DNA from 2 places in the Vibrio sp. THAF64 genome. Region 2 is predicted to be linked to the other one. Evidence: predicted binding sites of a transcription regulator. Region 2 holds the regulator's gene; the other holds the start of a gene.

Region 1 (9,897 bases), 1.0 Mb from region 2:
CAAACGGACGAGTATGACGGTCAGTAAAGCGAAGTAGCTCAGGACCCATCTTTTCGCTGCGGCCTGTCTCTTCCCATAGTTCAAACGGCTGAACAACGGGCATCAAAGTTTCGACTGCACCTGCATTGTCGATTTCCTGACGAACGATGTTTTCGACTTTACGCAGTACACGTAGACCGGTAGGTAGCCAGGTGTATAGACCTGAAGCCAGCTTACGGATCATACCTGCACGTAGCATGAGCTGGTGGCTCACTACTTCTGCGTCGTTTGGAGTCTCCTTCAGAGTAGAAAGAAGATAATTACTGGTACGCATTAAATTTATCCGTTTATTTAAGTTAGATACTCTAGCCAGAACGAGCTCGAGTAAAGAGATCCCATCAAGGGAAAATAGTTAGCCGCCTATAATATCAGCCAATTGGCTTTGTCAAAAGCGTTCAATGGTCGTAACCGTCACTAAGTTGCCTTCAACACGAAATTTCACGTTCAGATCGAATAGATTTACCGCGTATTCCTTATTGTCGGGCTTATTCTTCTTATAAGCGGGACGAGGATCTTGAGCCAGCACTTGTTCAATAACCAAAGTGACGTGTTGGCTGTCAGGAAGGAGGCTGAGTGTCGCTAACGCGCTATCGGTGAATACGACTTCTGAGGTGGACGGCGCTTCGTCGGCATAGCCGTTACTGCTATCAGTAATAGCATCTGAGTATTCGATGTAAGGTTTGACGTCGATAACAGGGGTACCATCAACTAAGTCAACACTTCCAAGCTCGATATAAAATTGGTCACCACACTGTGACATGCCTTTGAGTTCCACCGCAGACATGCCAATCCCGTTTGGTCTGAATGTCGAGCGTGATGCGAACACACCAATGCGTTCGTTTCCGCCTAATCTTGGTGGGCGTACTGTCGGCTTCCATCCGGCCTGCAAATTCTGATCGAACATAAACAGCAGCCATAGGTGGCTAAACTGCTCGATGCCTCTGATCGCTTCTGCACAATTTGCATCGCCCACTAAACGAAGTCTCGCTTTTGCCTCAGGCACCAGTCTAGGCTGCCTTGGTACGGCAAACTTCTCTTTATAAGGACTTTCAATAAAACCAATCGGCTCTACAGAATACATTTGTTTTCTCTCAAATACAGTGATTCGCAAAAAGTATCACAAAAAGGGTAGTAAAACCTTTTGATAATGATTATCATTTATTATGTTATAACATAACAGTTTATAGTGAGGTAACTATGCAACCTAATATTCACCCTGAATACAGAACCGTCGTTTTTCATGACACAAGTATTGATGAGTACTTCTTGATTGGCTCAACGCTGCAAACACAACGCACGATCGAGTGGAAAGATGGCAAGACGTATCCGTACTTTACGATTGAAGTTTCATCAAAATCCCATCCTTTCTATACCGGCAAACAGCGTGTTATTCATCAGGAAGGTCGAGTAGCTAACTTCAAGCGTCGATTTGGCCAATTCTCGAAAGGAGATAAGTAAATGAAAGTCGTGAAGTCTCTGAAAAGTGCCAAGAGCCGCCACCCTGATTGTCAGATTGTAAAAAGAAGAGGACGGTTATACGTAATATGTAAAACTAATCCCAGATTCAAAGCTGTCCAAAAATAGTGAATACATTATAAATTTCGATGATTCTATGTAATTTATAATTCTAATGATTGTTATATATGTGGATGAAACTGCTGGTTTTTTGTTTTTTTAGCGTTAAATATAATGATCTGGATAACACTTTATTACATTTCCGATTTCTAATTGACCTCTTTGTCGAGTAACCTGCGCGAGTTTTGTGGCAGCTCGTCACAATGACGCGCAGGAATAACTACAAGGAGGGAACAGATGAGTTCATCTGCTTCGATTAAACAAAACTCGCCTAAGAGGCCGATATTTACGCGCTTCTTAGATACAGTCGAATATTTGGGGAACCTGTTACCCCACCCGATCACACTTTTCGCCATCTTCTGTGTTGCTATATTAGTAGCTTCCGGTATTGCTGGTTACTTTGAAGTGGCGGTGGCAGACCCTCGTCCGGAAGGCGCACCTGGTCGTGCGGCTGACGGTATGATTCAGGTTGTTAGCTTATTAAATGCTGACGGTCTTGAGTTAATTGTTACCAATCTGGTTAAAAACTTTGTCGGCTTCGCGCCATTGGGCACTGTATTAGTTGCACTACTAGGTGTCGCGGTTGCTGAATATTCAGGTCTACTGTCTGCTGCAATGCGTGGTTTGGTGATGGGTGCTTCGAAAAGCATGGTCACTGTCACGGTAGTATTTGCTGGTATCATTTCTAATACGGCATCTGAGCTAGGCTATGTGGTACTTATCCCACTAGCGGCTATGCTGTTCCACTCTTTAGGTCGTCACCCTCTTGCGGGTCTGGCAGCTGCATTTGCAGGTGTATCGGGCGGCTATTCAGCAAACTTACTAATCGGTACCGTTGATCCACTGCTTTCTGGTATTACAGAAACTGCAGCACAAATGATCGACCCGACTTACACTGTTGGCCCAGAAGTTAACTGGTACTTCATGTTTGTTTCTACTTTCTTCATCGCTGGTATGGGTGCCTTCGTAACGGAGAAAATCGTTGAGCCTAAATTAGGTAAATACAACGAAGAAGAAGCGTCAGAAGATTTGTCCAACGATTCAATGGGCAAGCTGACAGACGTTGAGAAGAAAGGTCTGAAAATGGCTGGCCTAGCGGTACTTGCGGTTTCTGCTCTACTTGCTTGGACAATCGTTCCAGCAGATGGAATTCTTCGTTCAGACGCAGGCACGGTTGCGGGGTCTCCATTCCTGAAAAGTATCGTTGCTTTCATCTTTGTCTTCTTTGCTATCCCTGGCCTTGTTTACGGTAAGGTAGTTGGCACAATGAAGAACGATCGCGACGTGATTGATGCGATGTCTAAGTCAATGTCTTCAATGGGTATGTACATTGTACTGGTGTTCTTCGCGGCTCAATTTGTTGCGTTCTTCAAGTGGACTAACTTTGGTCAGGTGTTCGCGGTAGCAGGTGCAGACTTCCTACAGAGCATTGGTTTGACAGGCCCTATGTTGTTCTTCGCCTTCATTCTGATGTGTGGCTTCATCAACCTGATGATCGGCTCAGCTTCTGCACAATGGGCTGTGACTGCACCAATCTTCGTACCTATGCTGATGCTAGTCGGTTACGCGCCTGAAACGATTCAAGCGGCATACCGTATCGGTGACTCTACGACCAACATCATTACACCAATGATGAGCTACTTTGGTCTGATTCTGGCTGTTGCATCGCGCTACATGAAGAACCTAGGTATCGGTACGCTGATTGCGACCATGTTGCCTTACTCAATCTGCTTTATTGTGGGTTGGAGTCTACTGTTCTATCTATGGGTATTCGTATTTGGCTTGCCAGTTGGTCCTGGCGCAGCAACTTACTACACACCATAACGTATTATCGAACGACAAAACCGGAGCCAAGTGCTCCGGTTTTTTGTTTTTGGTATTGTGAGTAGACCTAACATTGCACAACTTGCGATTTCTAGTGGATAAGGGTGATGAGAGTGCCAATGGAAGTAACAATTAGAGAAGTCAAAATCGAGGATGCTGATGGTGTTCGTGGTGTATTAAATCCAATTATTGAGCAAGGCAAATTTACCGTGATTGATACCCCCGTTTTCACTTGCCGAAGAGCAGGCTTTTATACGCCAGTTTCCTGAGCGAGGTGTCTTCAATGTTGCCATATCAGAGAATCAACAGGTTCTAGGGTTTCAGAATGTAGAGCCGTTCGCGTCCTATACTCAGGCCTTTGCCCATGTTGGAATTATCGGGACCTATGTGGATGAGCAGTTTCGAGGGATGAAGATCGCCAGCCGTCTATTTGCTGAGACGTTTGCAGCGGCAAAAAATAAGGGATACGAAAAGCTGTTTGCTTACGTTAGAGAAGATAATCTAACGGCGTTAGCGGCGTATCTTAATCAGGGCTTTGAAGTGATAGGGACGGCAAAGAAGCACGCTTATGTGCAAGGTCAGTACATAGATGAAGTGCTGATTGAGAAGTTCCTTTGAACAATAATCAAAAAGAGGAAAGAAAAAGGGCTGACGCAGTAACGTCAGCCCTTGTTTAATTCGGCGAGTAAGTGATTACCAACCCTTAACTACGCCACCTTTAAAGATGTCTGAAGCGGCTGTGTATACTTCGTCTGTCTGGTAAGACTTAACGAAGTTTTGTACGTTTTCAGCTTCGACGTTATCTTCACGCGCAACAATCAGGTTTACGTATGGAGACTCTTTGTCTTCAACAAATACGCCATCTTTTTGTGGTGTCAGGTTAATTGAGCTTGCGTAAGTCGTGTTGATGATAGACAGAGCTACATCGTCAAGAGAACGAGGAAGCTGAGCGGCATCTAGCTCAACAATGGTGATGTTTTTTGGGTTCTCTGCGATATCACGCACAGTTGCTAGGAGGCCAACACCGTCGCGTAGTTTAAGCAGGCCTTGCTGTTCAAGAAGCAGTAGAGATCGACCTAAGTTAGTTGGATCGTTTGGCACTGCGATACGTGCACCGTCTTGAATTTCATCAACCGATTTCACTTGCTTAGAGTAACCCGCGATAGGGTAAACAAACGTATTACCAGCAATCGTTAGCTTGTAGCCACGGTCAGTCACTTGCTGATCTAGGTATGGTTTGTGCTGGAACGCGTTGATGTCGATAGAACCATCATCCAAAGCTGCGTTTGGCGTTACGTAATCTGTGAAAGTCACTAGCTCTACATCCAGACCGTATTTTTCTTTTGCAACTTTAGCTGCGACTTCTGCTACTTGAGCTTCAGCTCCCGCCATAACACCAACTTTAATCTTGCTAGTATCTGCTTGCTTTTCACCACATCCTGATAGGACAAGTGCAGAAGCAACTGCTGCGATGGCGAGTAGACCTTTTAATCCAAATTTCATGACTTTCTCCTTATTCGTATCTGTAAATTTATTATCTGTGATCGACGCGGCGCACAATTGCATCACCGATAGACTGAATGATTTGTACCAAAACAATAAGCATCACCACGGTTACTGCCATGATAACTACATCATAGCGATGGAAGCCGTAACGAATGGCGACATCACCTAAGCCGCCGCCACCAACCGTTCCGGCCATGGCTGAATAGCTGACTAAAGTGACCAACGTGATGGTGACTGAGTTCACTATCGTTGGCATTGCTTCAGGAAGCAGAACCTTGTTGATGATTTGCATCGGAGTAGCGCCCATCGATTGAGCCGCTTCCACTAAGCCTGTTGGTACTTCCAACAAAGCACCTTCAATAAGGCGAGCAACAAATGGGATCGCGCCGATAGTCAACGGTACGATAGCTGCTGTAGTACCAATAAAAGTGCCGACCAGAATTTTAGTGACTGGAATGATGGCAACCATTAATACTAGGAATGGCACTGAGCGGCCAACGTTGACGACAGCGCCTAGAATGCTATTAAGTTTGGTGTTCTCAAGTAGGCCACCTTTCTTCGTTGTATGAAGAATAACGCCCAGTGGAATACCAACGGCAAAGCCAACAATACCTGCCACTGCGACCATGTAGATGGTTTCCCAAGTCGCACCGATTAAAAGGTTACTGTTAAGGCTCAGCCACTCAGAAATTGTGTTAAAGGACATAACCCAGTACCTCTACTTTTACATTGTGTTCACGGAGGAATTCGATTGCCGCGTTGTCATCTTGCTCGTTACCAAACAGCTCAGCGACCATCATGCCGAATTTAACGCCACCGGCGTAATCAAGATCAGAACTTAGAATGCTGACATCAATATTGAATTTACGCGCGATCTGGCTGACGAGTGGCGCGTCTACAGTTGCACCAGTAAACTCAAGTCGAACTAATGGGTAGCTACCTTCAACACGAGTCTCTTGCAGGCGTGCCTGATAATCATCAGGGATAGATAGATCAAGCGTAGAACGGATGAACTCATGAGCCAGCTCTGTTTTCGGGTGGGCAAAGATTTCACCTACCGTGCCTTTCTCAACCAGTTCTCCGCCACCAATGATCGCCACTTCATGGCAGATACTCTTTACCACGTCCATTTCGTGGGTGATGAGCAGCATAGTGATATTCAGCTTACGGTTAATCTCTTTAAGCAGTTCGAGAATAGACTGCGTTGTCGCAGGGTCCAAAGCGCTGGTTGCCTCGTCACACAGCAATACTTTTGGATCAGAAGCCAGAGCTCGTGCGATAGCCACACGCTGCTTTTGGCCACCACTCAGGTTAGAAGGGTAGCTTTCTTGTTTATCAGAGAGGCCTACCAATTTGAGCAGTTCGGTGACTTTCTCATCGATTTGAGCCTTATCTTTGCCTGCAAGCTCTAGGGGTAGAGCAACATTATCGAACACAGTACGTGAAGATAGCAGGTTAAAATGCTGGAAGATCATGCCGATGTTACGGCGCGTTTCACTCAGTTCTGATTTGGACTGCTTAGTAAGATCAATACCGTCAACAATGATAGAGCCCGACGTTGGCGCTTCCAGCATATTGACACATCGAATAAGCGTACTTTTCCCTGCTCCTGATGAGCCAATTACACCGAATATCGTCCCCTGTGGGATATGAAGGTTGATGTCCTTCAGGGCATGTATTTCTTTGCTTCCTTGAAGAAATACCTTGTTTACTTGATTAATTTCTATCATCGAGAAATCCGCTATCAGACTGCTTTGGGAAAAAGTAGATAATTTTGAACTACCTCTCATTTAGTAGAGGATGCTATGGCTTTGCATTAATTGTGTCAATAGATATTTTTACGGCTAGACGTCTAAACGTTCATTTCAATCAAACAGATTAGTAATTAGATAGTGATGAAAGAAATAAAGCGTGTAATAATTCTGGTAATAAATAGTAGACAGAGAAGCAAATTTTGGCGAAACCAGCAGTCTTTTTGGATCGTGATGGCGTAATCAACGTCGACCACGGATATGTTCATGACGAGCACGACTTTGAATTTATTGATGGCGTGTTTGAAGCGACGAAAAAGCTCAAAGAGATGGGCTATATGCTTGTATTGGTGACCAACCAGTCAGGGATTGCTCGTGATAAATTCAGTGAAGATCGTTTCCTTTCACTAACGCAGTGGATGGATTGGAACTTTGTTGATCATGGCGTTGAATTTGATGGCTTCTACTATTGTCCACACCATGCAGAACATGGTCAGGGTAAGTACAAAGAAGATTGCAATTGCCGTAAACCTAAGCCAGGCATGTTCATTTCTGCTCGTGACTTTCTCAAAATCGATATGGCGAATTCTGTTATGGTCGGCGACAAGGCTGAGGATATGATGGCCGCAGAAGCCGCTGAAGTGGGTACGCGTATTTTAGTACGTACTGGCAAGCCTGTTACGGAAAAAGGTGAGGCGATTGCCTCTGTTGTACTGGACAGTATCAAAGAAGTCCCTGCCTACTTAGCGAAGTAAATTATCGAGAAAAGAGGTCGCTTGAGGCGGCCTTTTTTCTATTGGAGAGTTTGGATGAAAATGAATGCTTTGTTAGCGTTTCTGGCTGGAACGACACTATTTGGTTGCAGCCACTCAGCGATTGAGCGCGAAGCAGATGACACTTATCAATTCGTGACCTACCAGTGTGAATCAAACAAGCAGTTTGAGGTCGCCTATCTGATTGAAGAGCAAGCAGCGCTTTTACGTTTGCCTAAACATGACTACCGCCTCACTCAGGTCCCATCTGGTTCTGGTGCAAAATACATCCTAGATAATGGAACAAAGCCGATTCTTAATCCGGTAACTTTACACACCAAAGGTGATGATGCGCGGTTAGAATTAGGCAGAGTCGTTTACAAAAACTGTAAAACCCAATAGCGTTAATCTTCTGTACACTCTGCTTTGTCAATTGAGCGAATCCACAGCATTATGAATAAAAAACTGACAATCCTTGATATTGCGAAACTTTCTGGCGTTGGTAAATCTACGGTTTCCCGTGTGTTAACTAATGATCCTAAAGTCAAACCGGAAACTCGTGCCAAAGTTGAGCGTGTGATTGAAGAGTCTGGCTATGTGCCTTCTAAGTCGGCGCAAGCGATGCGTGGCGGTAGTCAGAAAGTGGTTGGGGTTATCATTTCGCGTCTTGATTCGCCATCGGAAAACAAAGCCGTCAGCAGCATGCTGCAAGTTCTCTACAGTAACGGCTATGACGCGGTGATCATGGAAAGCCAATTCGACCGCAAGATGACCAATGAACATCTCGACGTCCTGCGTAGGCGTAATGTTGACGGCGTGATTGTGTTTGGCTTTAGTGATTTTGACATTGAACGTCTCTCTAGTTGGCAACATCGTTCACTGGTGATTGCCATGGATACCGACGCAACCTCATCAATAAACTACGACAATACAGGCGTCATTCGCTGTGCGCTGGAACACCTTCAGCGCCAATCGGTGAGTGAGATTGCTTTTATTGGTGTTGATCCTTCAGACCGAACTACTGGGCAGATTCGTCTCAATGCATACTTAGATTGGTGTTCAGAGCGGCGATTATCCCCTAACTACCAAACAGGTCATCTTCATCACGAAAGTGCTTATCAGCTGGTGGATAAAGTGTTGAATCCAACCACACAGGCAATTGTGTGCGCCAGTGATACTTTGGCACTTGGTGTAATTAAGCGTCTTCAGGAGTTGGATAGGGAAGACGTGATGGTGACTGGTGTCGGTGGTAATGAGCTGCTGTCTTTTCTATTTCCGAGAGTATTCAGTATTGACCCGGGTTATGCTCAGGCTGGAGAAAGAGCTGCCAAGTTATTGATTTCTCAGCTTAATGGAGAGTCTGAACTGGTGCACCTCACTCAGGAACCAATCCTGAGTTAAGCCTCTCTTTTCTCTATGGTTTAAAATTATACTGTGATCTCATTCAATTAATGGGATTGTTCCCATTTATCTGTTTCGATAGATTTGACAATATAATAAATACAAATGGGAATGTTCCCAAATTAATTATAACTAACCTTTTGATCAGAGAGTTCTGATCTGAACGAGAAACCAATTTAGGGTGGACAAGGATATGAGTAAGATTGCGAAACAAGAGGTTGAGCGTCTGATAGAACTGGTTGGCGGTCGCGATAACATCGCCAGTGTAAGCCACTGTCTGACGCGCCTTCGCTTTGTGTTAAATGACACGAGTAAAGCCGATACTAAAGCACTGGAAGCATTGTCGCTGGTGAAAGGCTGTTTCACTAATGCGGGTCAGTTTCAAGTTGTTGTCGGTACTGAAGTTGATGAAGTGTATAAAGTTCTGATTGAACTGTCGGGTAAGTCTGAAGCGTCGAAAGATGAATCCAAACAGGCTGCACGTCAGAATATGAACATTTTGGAACGTGGTATCTCCCATCTTGCTGAAATCTTTGTACCACTGTTGCCAGCAATCATTACAGGTGGTTTGATCTTGGGCTTCCGCAACGTGATTGGCGACATCAAGATGTTTGATGGTCAATCATTGACGGAAATCAGCCAATTCTGGGCGACTGTTCACAGCTTCCTATGGTTAATTGGTGAAGCTATTTTCTTCTTCCTGCCTGTTGGCGTGTGTTGGTCAACAGTGAAGAAACTCGGTGGTACACCGATTCTCGGCATTACGCTTGGTGTCACTTTGGTCTCTCCTCAGCTGATGAATGCGTACCTGATTGGTAAGCAAGTGCCAGAAGTGTGGGACTTTGGCTTATTTGCTATCGAGAAGGTGGGCTATCAGGCTCAGGTTATTCCAGCCATGTTAGCGGGTATCGCGTTGGCGTTCATCGAAACGAACCTTAAGCGTATTGTTCCTTCTTACCTATATCTGGTTGTTGTTCCTTTTGTTTCTATCATTGTCTCTGTTGTATTGGCGCATTCTCTGATTGGCCCGTTCGGTCGCGTATTGGGTG
Region 2 (9,897 bases):
TCTTTCTTCTAAGAAGTAATTTCTTTTTAGATGAAGAGAAAAGGACGCTACGGCGTCCTTTTTTGTTATCTGCTTCTTCAGCTATTCATTCAGAGTAATATCTTCCACTGTTTGATATTCGCTAGCCATATCTCTACCCATCTGGTCTTATCTCCAGTCATTTAGCACATTTTATTGCTTTAGCTCGCATTCTGACCTAGGCAGCTTGACTTAGTTACTCTAGAATGGATTACCCCCTATCCTAATTATTATTAACGAGTACCTACACCTATGTCCGATGACAATCGCCAAGAACTATCCCCTGAAGAACAATTCCGTCAGCAAGCGCTGGATTACCATGCTTACCCAACAGCAGGTAAAATTTCGGTTGAGCTGACAACACCAGCCGAAACGGCAGGTGATCTGGCGTTAGCGTACAGCCCAGGCGTGGCTGAGCCTGTACGTGAAATTGCACAGAATGCAGATAATGTCTACAAATACACCTCTAAAGGTAACATGGTAGCGGTTATCTCTAACGGAACAGCAATTCTTGGTCTTGGTAACTTAGGTCCACTGGCATCAAAGCCAGTCATGGAAGGTAAAGCTCTTTTGTTCAAACGCTTTGCAGGTTTGGACTCTATCGACATTGAAGTCAAACACCGCACAATCGAAGAATTTGTCGACACGGTCGCTAACATTGCCGATACGTTTGGCGGTATCAACCTTGAAGACATCAAAGCGCCAGATTGTTTTGAAATTGAAAAGCAGTTGATTGAGCGCTGTGATGTGCCGGTTTTTCACGATGACCAACACGGCACAGCAATCGTAACCGCAGCAGGCATGCTTAACGCGATTGAACTGCAAGGCAAAAAGCTAGAAGACGCTACGATTGTATGTCTTGGCGCAGGCGCTGCCGCAGTAGCTTGTATGGAGCTACTGATCAAGTGTGGTGCAATGCGTGAAAAGATCTACATGCTTGACCGCAAAGGCGTTATCCACACTCGCCGTGATGATCTCAACGAATACAAGCAACTATTTGCGAATAACACTGACAAGCGTACGCTGGAAGACGTTATCGAAGGTGCAGACCTGTTCTTGGGCGTATCTGGTCCGAACTTGCTTGCGCCTGAAGCACTCAAACTGATGGCTGACAAACCTGTTGTCTTCGCGTGTTCAAACCCAGATCCGGAAATCAAACCAGAGTTGGCACATGAAGTTCGTGATGATTTAATCATGGGTACAGGTCGCAGCGACTACCCGAACCAAGTAAACAACGTACTGTGTTTCCCATTCATCTTCCGTGGTGCTCTTGACGTTCGTGCTAGCGAAATCAACGATGAAATGAAACTCGCTGCGGTAGATGCCATTCGTGAACTGGCGAAAGAAGAAGTTCCAGCGGAAGTATTGAAAGCCGCTGGCGTGGATAAGCTGGAATTTGGTCCTGGTTACATCATTCCTAAACCGATGGACTCTCGCCTATTGCCACGTGTTGCAAAAGCAGTTGCTCTAGCAGCAGTAGAGTCAGGTGTGGCTCGCATTGAAATGCCAGAGAATTACATGGAAGCGTAAGCGTTCCTCTCGGCAACTAAAAAACCGCTGAACATTCAGCGGTTTTTTAGTTTTCAGCAAAATAAAAACCAGGCGCGCTGCCAGTTGTTACTCTTCATCATACGCTTCGAATTCAATGCCCATCTCAGTCATGAGTTTTTTCACTTCCGCAGGAATATCATCTGGGCGGTCTTTACGCAAATCTTCATCGGTAGGTAATGGCTGGCCTGTATAAGCGTGCAGAAACGCTTCACAAAGCAGCTCACTGTTCGTCGCATGGCGCAGGTTATTAATCTGACGACGCGTTCGCTCATCAGTTAAAACCTTCAATACTTTCAATGGAATAGAAACCGTGATCTTCTTTACTTGCTCGCTTTTCTTTCCATGTTCAGCATACGGACTAATGTATTCGCCGTTCCAATCTGCCATTGCGCACCTTTATGATTCATTATGTATAAAATTAGAAAGCGTAATTTTAGCGGGATTTATGGCCACAAGCAAAGACATATAGACGTCTAGAAGTGTTGACGTCTTAAAAAATGAGAAGTAAAGTGAAGAGATATACGATTGGAATAACATATATCTAACATCCGGCAAACAGGTATAGTGTAATCTCCAGCCAAGTCACTACAGTTCGAAAGGAAACACTTATGAGCGCCCGTAAACCAGCCACAATCGCGGTACGTACTGGTATCGAGTCAGACACTCAGCATCACGCCGTTGTGCCACCTATTTACCTCTCGACTAACTACGGATTTCCCGCCTTCGGCGAAGTGCCAAAATATGACTACACTCGCTCGGGTAACCCAAACCGTGGCTTATTAGAAAAAGCTCTGTATGAGCTGGAGTCCGGTAAAGGTGCGGTAGTGACCAACTGTGGAACCTCAGCGTTAAACTTATGGGTCTCTGCATTTCTTGGCCCAGATGACCTGATCATCGCGCCACACGATTGCTACGGCGGTACGTACCGTTTATTTAACACCCGCGCTCAGAAAGGTGACTTCAAGGTTCAGTTTGTCGATCAATCAGATCAAAAAGCCCTGAACGACGCTATAGCAAAGAAACCTAAACTGATTCTGTTGGAAACACCGTCTAATCCTTTGGTTCGAGTAGTCGACATTGCTGCAGTATGTGAAAAAGCCCGCCAGGTTGGTGCTCTGGTCGGCGTCGATAATACCTTTTTGACACCTGTGTTCCAAAAGCCTCTTGAACTCGGCGCTGACTTCGTCATTCACTCGACAACCAAGTACATTAACGGTCATTCTGATGTCATAGGTGGCGTGGTAATCACCAAAACTGAGCAGCATGCTGAAGATCTTGCTTGGTGGGGTAACTGTATCGGCGCTACCGGCACACCATTCGACAGCTACATGACATTACGCGGTATTCGCACCTTGGGTGCGCGCATGAAAGTGCATGAAGAAAGCTCAGCACACATTCTCAACTACCTGCAATCTCAGTCTCTGGTTGGCAACATCTATCACCCAAGCTTGCCTGAACACCCGGGCCATGAGATTGCGAAAAAGCAGCAGTCTGGATTCGGCTCTATGCTCAGCTTTGAGTTTGCAGGCAGCTTTGAACAGCTCAAACACTTTGTTGGTGAGCTAGAACTGTTTTCACTCGCCGAATCACTTGGCGGCGTGGAGAGCCTGATTTGCCACCCAGCGTCAATGACACATAGAGCAATGGGTGAAGCCGCATTAGCAGAAGCCGGAGTCTCACAACAGCTTCTCCGCCTTTCTGTCGGCCTCGAAGACGCTGATGACCTGATAGCCGATCTAGATCAAGCATTCAGTAAAACTCAGGAGGCGTTGTCATGAGCCAGCAGCGTCAATTGCATAAATTTGGCGGCAGTAGCCTCGCGGATCCAGAGTGTTACCGCCGCGTAGTTAGTATTCTCAAAGAATATTCTAATCAAGAAGATTTAATTGTTGTCTCAGCGGCAGGCAAGACCACCAATCGTTTGATTGAGTTTTTAGACTCACTGAACAAAGATGGCCGCCTCGCCCACGAAGCTTTGCAGTCATTACGTCAGTTTCAGGTACAGCTGGTCGAAGACCTGTTACAAGGTGAAAGCCAACAGCAGCTTCTTGCCACACTCAACGACGAATTCAGCACACTGGGTGAGCTAACGGCTCCCTTAACGACGGCCGAGCGCGCAGCCGTTTTAGGTCACGGAGAGGTTTGGTCTTCTCGATTGCTGGCGGCATTACTGAATCAAAATGATCTACAGGCTGTCGCTCAGGATGCAAGAGCTTTCCTACGTGCCGAAGCAGGCACACAACCTGAAGTTGACCGGGGCACCTCCTATCCACTGATCAAAGAAGTGCTCGCTCAACACGCCCATCACCGTGTTGTGATCACAGGATTTATGGCACAGGATGAGCAAGGCCATACCGTTCTGCTTGGTCGTAATGGTTCAGATTACTCCGCCACCGTCATTGGTGCGCTAGCCGAAGTAAAACGCGTGACCATCTGGAGTGACGTTGCGGGTGTCTACAGCGCAGACCCGCGTTTAGTCTCTGATGCGTGTCTTTTGCCATTGCTTCGCCTAGACGAAGCCAGCGAATTAGCCCGACTTGCGGCACCAGTCCTGCACAGCCGCACCCTTCAGCCGGTCGCACAAAGTGCGATGGATTTACACCTGCGTTGCAGCTATGAGCCAGAAGATGGCTCCACACGCATTGAACGCGTGCTGGCCTCAGGTCGCGGCGCTAAAATCATTTCTTCATTGAAAGAAGTGCTGCTAATCCAACTCAACTTTGCCTCTGGCCACGATTTCAGTCGCCTTGAACAAGAAACACTTGCAGGGCTGAAACGCGCTCAACTTGAGCCACTGACCTATGAAACACAGGAAGACCAACAAACGCTGCGCTTAGCGTATACCGCTGAGATTGCAGGCGGCGCACTCGAATACCTCCAAGACGCCGCGATAGAAGCTGAAATTAAGCTCAAAGAGGGCTATTCGTTGATTGCAGCAGTCGGTGCAGGTGTAACTAAAAATGCCAACCACTGCTACGGTTTCTACCAGAAGCTTAAGTCTTCTCCTGTGGAGTTTATTTCAGAATCTCAGTCAGGATTAAGCTTGGTCGCAGTGTTGCGCAGTACAGATACTTCTGTTCTGGTCAAATCGATCCACAGCCAACTGTTCCAGGCTCAAAAGCGCGTTGGTATCGCTTTGTGTGGCAAAGGTAATATTGGCTCAAGCTGGCTTGAACTTTTTGCTGAGCAAAAAGCCGAGCTGGAAAAACGTCGCGGCATGAACTTCGAACTGGTTGCTGTCGTTGGCAGTCAAAACTACTGGTTCAATCCTAAAGGTATTGATGCCAGCACCGTCAGCGCTCACTACGAAGAAGAAGCGATTGAGTATCAAGGCGATGAGTGGGTAAGAAAGCTTGGCGCGATTCAGGGCTACGATGATGTCGTTGTGCTCGATGTGACGGCTAGCCAGCAACTGGCCGAGCGCTACCTGAACATCGCAGAACAAGGCATGCACCTTATCTCTGCCAACAAAGTCGCTGGCTCCGCATCCAGTGATTATTATCATCAGGTGCAAGATGCCTTTGCCAAGATAAACCGCCACTGGCTTTACAATGCAACTGTCGGAGCTGGTTTACCGATTAACCACACGGTGAAGGACTTACGTGAAAGTGGCGATGACATTCATGCCTTATCAGGCATTTTCTCTGGCACGCTTTCTTGGCTGTTTCAGCAGTATGACGGTAATGTACCTTTTGCAGAACTAGTGGATCTCGCTTGGCAGCAAGGTTTGACTGAACCGGACCCGCGCTGCGATCTGGATGGCTCTGATGTAATGCGTAAGCTAGTTATTTTAGCGCGTGAAGCCGGGCTCGATCTGGAACCAGAAGCGGTTAAAGTGGAAAGTCTGGTTCCTGCTGAGCTTGCCGATCTGTCGCTGGACGATTTCCTCGATAAAAGCCAACTATTAAGTGAGCTGTTAGCCAAGCGTTTAGAGAAAGCTCAGCGCGAAGACAAGATACTGCGCTACGTTGCAAGACTGGAGAAGAACGGTTCAGCAACGGTCGGTGTTGAAGCGCTAAGTAAAGAACATGCTCTGGCTAATTTGCTGCCATGTGACAACATCTTCGCCATCGAAAGCAAATGGTACAAGGATAACCCACTGGTTATTCGCGGCCCCGGCGCAGGCCGAGAGGTAACCGCAGGTGCGATTCAGTCAGACCTCAATCTGCTTTCCAGCTTCTTATAATTGACTAAAGCGCAGCTCTTAGCTGCGCTTTTTCTTTCTCAGTCATACCATTACCTTTCAAGTTGAAAACGTCTAATATTTAACTTGAAAAAAATTCATAATCGTACTGTTGACTTTAAATCGTATTCAATACATCCTGTGGACATATAGACGTCTAAACGTCGATTTGAGGATTTGAGTTTTGTGGTCCAGTTGCCACATGGAGAGAGTAAGATGGGATATACGCACGCCGGCCATATAGATGCCTTAAACCAGAATATTGCGGAACTTTCTGACAACATCAATGTGTCATTTGAGTTTTTTCCACCCAGCAGTGAAAAGATGGAAGAAACCCTATGGAACTCAGTCCATCGCCTCAAAACGCTAAAGCCTAAATTCGTTTCCGTCACTTACGGTGCGAACTCAGGTGAACGTGACCGCACACATTCCATCATTAAAGAAATTAAAGCTGAAACAGGGCTAATTGCCGCTCCTCATCTAACATGTATTGACGCGTCACGTGAAGAGCTAGCACGCATTGCTGATGATTACTGGGCAAACGGTATTCAGAGCATCGTCGCGCTGCGTGGTGACATCCCACCGGGCGGCGGTAAACCAGAAATGTACGCCTCCGATCTGGTGAAACTTCTAAAAGAGCGTCATGATTTTGATATCTCCGTTGCCGCTTTCCCTGAGGTGCACCCAGAAGCCAAAAGTGCACAGGCGGATCTACTCAATCTCAAACGTAAAGTCGATGCAGGCGCAAACCGCGCTATTACTCAGTTCTTCTTTGACGTTGAAAGCTATCTTCGTTTCCGTGATCGCTGTGTTGCAGCAGGCATCGACGTTGAAATCGTACCGGGTATTTTACCGGTTTCGAACTTTAAGCAAGCGTCACGCTTTGCCGCTCAAAACAACGTTAAAGTACCAAGCTGGATGGCGAAACAGTTTGAAGGTCTGGATGATGACCCGACGACACGTCAGCTGGTTGGCGCAAGCCAAGCCATCGATATGATTCGAGTGCTGAGCCGTGAAGGTGTGAAAGACTTCCACTTCTACACACTAAACCGCGCAGAAATGACCTACGCGCTGTGCCATACGTTAGGCGTGCGCCCTCAAGTGTAACCTGAGCCCTCATTATCCTCTAAAAACCCAAAAAGGGTGGCCATGGCCACCCTTTTTGTCATTAGACGATGCTTACTCAACTTCGTCCATCTTACCTAGCAGGTTACGAATACGCTCCTGCCAAGCTGAATGCTCTTGTTGCATCTGCTGCGCTTTTTGTTCGATCTCTTCACGGCTAGAACGAAGCTCATTTGCTTCTACTGCCAGCTTCTCTTTTTCTTCTTTCAGCTCTTCCACTTCCATTTGTAGAAGTGCAATGGTGTCAACTGCAGTTTGGATTTTCGCTTCTAGTTTTTCTAGTACTTCAAAAGACATCTTAGCCTACCTTGTATTGTCCGGTTATTGTGAAGAGCTTTCTCCACCTAATGTCCTCATTCTACTCAGGCAGAGAGTGATAAACACGCCCTATATTCTATATTTCGCACCATTCGGTCAAAAAAACAGCATACATTGACAATGCACTGACGGAGAAGCGCTGAGGCCAAATTTTTTGTCGATTTTCACCTCATTTTGATCGAGTTCAATTCCGCTGGGCGAAAATGGCAAACGTTTACTTGCAACTATGCTAAAATCCTGCGCGTTTAATTCATTCCCCTATTCTCTAGATTTGGAGTCATCATGAAACGCGATTTGGCAATGGCATTTTCCCGAGTAACAGAAGGCGCCGCATTGGCTGGTTATAAATGGCTAGGGCGTGGTGACAAAAATGCGGCCGACGGCGCTGCCGTTGAAGTGATGCGAATCTTGCTCAACAAGACCGATATCAGTGGTGAAATTGTGATTGGTGAAGGCGAGATTGATGATGCACCTATGCTGTACATAGGTGAAAACGTCGGAATTGGCGGTGATGAAGTCGATATTGCAGTCGATCCCATTGAAGGCACGCGCATGACAGCTATGGGGCAATCAAATGCGTTAGCAGTACTCGCCGCAGGTGAGAAAGGCAGCTTCCTAAAAGCACCTGACATGTACATGGAAAAGCTGGTAGTAGGTCCAGGTGCGAAAGGCTGCATCGACCTCAACAAACCACTGAAAGACAATCTAGAGAACATCGCCCAAGCGTTGAATAAAACGCTAGATACGTTAGTCGTCATTACGCTCGCTAAACCACGCCATGACAAAGTGATTGCAGAAATGCAGGCAATGGGAGTGCGTGTGTTTGCTGTACCAGATGGTGATGTGGCCGCTTCGATTCTGACATGTATGCCTGACAGCGAAGTTGATGCAATGTACTGTATTGGCGGTGCACCTGAAGGAGTGGTGTCTGCTGCAGTCATCCGCGCTCTGGATGGTGACATGCACGGCCGTTTACTGCCTCGTCATGAAATCAAAGGCGATACGGAAGAAAACCGTATTTACGGGACAGCAGAGCTAACACGCTGCAAAGAAATGGGCGTAGAAGCAAATGTCGTACTCACGATGGAAGACATGGCCAAGAGTGATAATGTGGTCTTCTCAGCAACGGGGATTACTAAAGGTGACCTGCTCGAAGGCATCACTCGCCAAGGTAACATTGCCACAACAGAAACGCTGCTTATCCGTGGTCGATGTCGCACCATTCGCCGTATTAAGTCCACTCACTATCTTGAGCGCAAAGACGCTGAAGTAAGAGAGATTATTCTCTAGAGACAGAGGGCTTGTATGATGACAAATAAGTTTCTGGCTATATAAACACAGATCATCAGATACGAAAACGGAGCCTAAAGGCTCCGTTTTTATTTGGCTGAAGTAGCTCAGGGGGATTACATCATACCGCCCATGCCACCCATACCGCCCATGCCACCCATATCAGGCATTGCAGGAGCATCTTTCTGAGGTAGGTCTGTAACCATTGCTTCTGTAGTGATCATTAGGCCAGCAACTGATGCCGCGAACTGAAGTGCAGAACGAGTTACTTTTGTTGGGTCTAGGATACCCATCTCAAGCATGTCGCCGTACTCACCAGTTGCCGCATTGTAACCGTAAGAACCTTCACCACCTTTCACGTTGTTCGCAACCACAGACTCTTCGTCGCCTGCGTTTGTAGTGATTTGACGGATAGGCGCTTCCATTGCACGTAGAGCAACGCGGATACCAACGTTTTGCTCTTCGTTATCACCTTGAAGTTCAGTGATCTTAGAAGCTGCGCGGATTAGTGCAACACCACCTCCAGCAACAACACCTTCCTCAACCGCTGCGCGAGTTGCGTGTAGTGCATCTTCTACGCGGTCTTTCTTCTCTTTCATTTCAACTTCAGTCGCTGCGCCAACTTTGATTACTGCAACACCGCCTGCCAGTTTAGCAACACGCTCTTGTAGCTTCTCTTTGTCGTAGTCTGAAGTCGCTTCTTCGATTTGCTGACGGATTTGAGCAACACGACCAGAGATCATTACTTCTTCACCAATGCCATCAATGATGGTAGTGTTTTCTTTAGTGATAGCAACACGCTTCGCTTGACCTAGGTCTTCTAGAACGACTTTCTCTAGCTCTAGGCCGACTTCTTCAGAAATCACTGTACCACCAGTCAGAATAGCGATGTCTTGTAGCATAGCTTTACGGCGATCACCGAAGCCAGGCGCTTTAACAGCCGCTACTTTCACAATGCCACGCATGTTGTTCACAACTAGAGTTGCTAGTGCTTCGCCTTCTACATCCTCAGCGATGATCAGAAGTGGGCGAGATGCTTTTGCTACCGCTTCTAGAGTCGGAAGAAGTTCGCGAATGTTAGAAACTTTCTTGTCGATTAGAAGAATAAATGGGTTTTCAAGGTCAACAGAACCTGCTTCTTGGTTGTTGATGAAGTAAGGTGATAGGTAACCGCGGTCGAACTGCATACCTTCAACAACATCTAACTCATCTTGTAGAGCTTGACCTTCTTCGACCGTGATAACACCATCACGACCTACTTTCTCCATCGCTTCAGCAATGATGTTACCTACGCTTGAATCTGAGTTTGCAGAGATAGTACCTACCTGTGCAATCGCTTTGGTATCAGCACATTCAACAGACAGTGCTTTTAGTTCTTCAACCGCTGCGATGACAGCTTTGTCGATACCGCG

What was found. The regulator MetJ, encoded in region 2, represses methionine synthesis genes. The targets are predictions, from matches to a motif close to TTAGACNTNTANANGTCTAA.
Region 1: metN (methionine ABC transporter ATP-binding protein MetN) is a predicted target of MetJ. The motif match lies at 6,781-6,800, and genes of this name have one in related genera.

What each region holds. Positions count from the first base shown of each region.
Region 1 is NZ_CP045355.1:2,718,655-2,728,551, reverse strand. Features, by position in the region: gene FIU99_RS12735 (proline--tRNA ligase) at 1-313, opposite strand, end outside; gene tsaA (tRNA (N6-threonylcarbamoyladenosine(37)-N6)-methyltransferase TrmO) at 425-1,120, opposite strand; gene FIU99_RS12725 (type B 50S ribosomal protein L31) at 1,237-1,497, shown strand; gene ykgO (type B 50S ribosomal protein L36) at 1,498-1,623, shown strand; gene FIU99_RS12715 (AbgT family transporter) at 1,852-3,438, shown strand; partial or broken gene FIU99_RS12710 (N-acetyltransferase family protein) at 3,558-4,056, shown strand; gene FIU99_RS12705 (MetQ/NlpA family lipoprotein) at 4,132-4,941, opposite strand; gene FIU99_RS12700 (methionine ABC transporter permease) at 4,973-5,650, opposite strand; gene metN (methionine ABC transporter ATP-binding protein MetN) at 5,640-6,674, opposite strand; gene gmhB (D-glycero-beta-D-manno-heptose 1,7-bisphosphate 7-phosphatase) at 6,899-7,450, shown strand; gene FIU99_RS12685 (MliC family protein) at 7,511-7,849, shown strand; gene treR (trehalose operon repressor TreR) at 7,901-8,848, shown strand; gene treB (PTS trehalose transporter subunit IIBC) at 9,042-9,897, shown strand, end outside.
Region 2 is NZ_CP045355.1:206,598-216,494, reverse strand. Features, by position in the region: gene rpmE (50S ribosomal protein L31) at 1-19, shown strand, start outside; gene FIU99_RS00945 (malic enzyme-like NAD(P)-binding protein) at 271-1,548, shown strand; gene metJ (met regulon transcriptional regulator MetJ) at 1,636-1,956, opposite strand; gene FIU99_RS00935 (O-succinylhomoserine (thiol)-lyase) at 2,178-3,347, shown strand; gene FIU99_RS00930 (bifunctional aspartate kinase/homoserine dehydrogenase II) at 3,344-5,755, shown strand; gene metF (methylenetetrahydrofolate reductase) at 5,969-6,859, shown strand; gene zapB (cell division protein ZapB) at 6,932-7,174, opposite strand; gene glpX (class II fructose-bisphosphatase) at 7,478-8,485, shown strand; gene groL (chaperonin GroEL) at 8,602-9,897, opposite strand, start outside.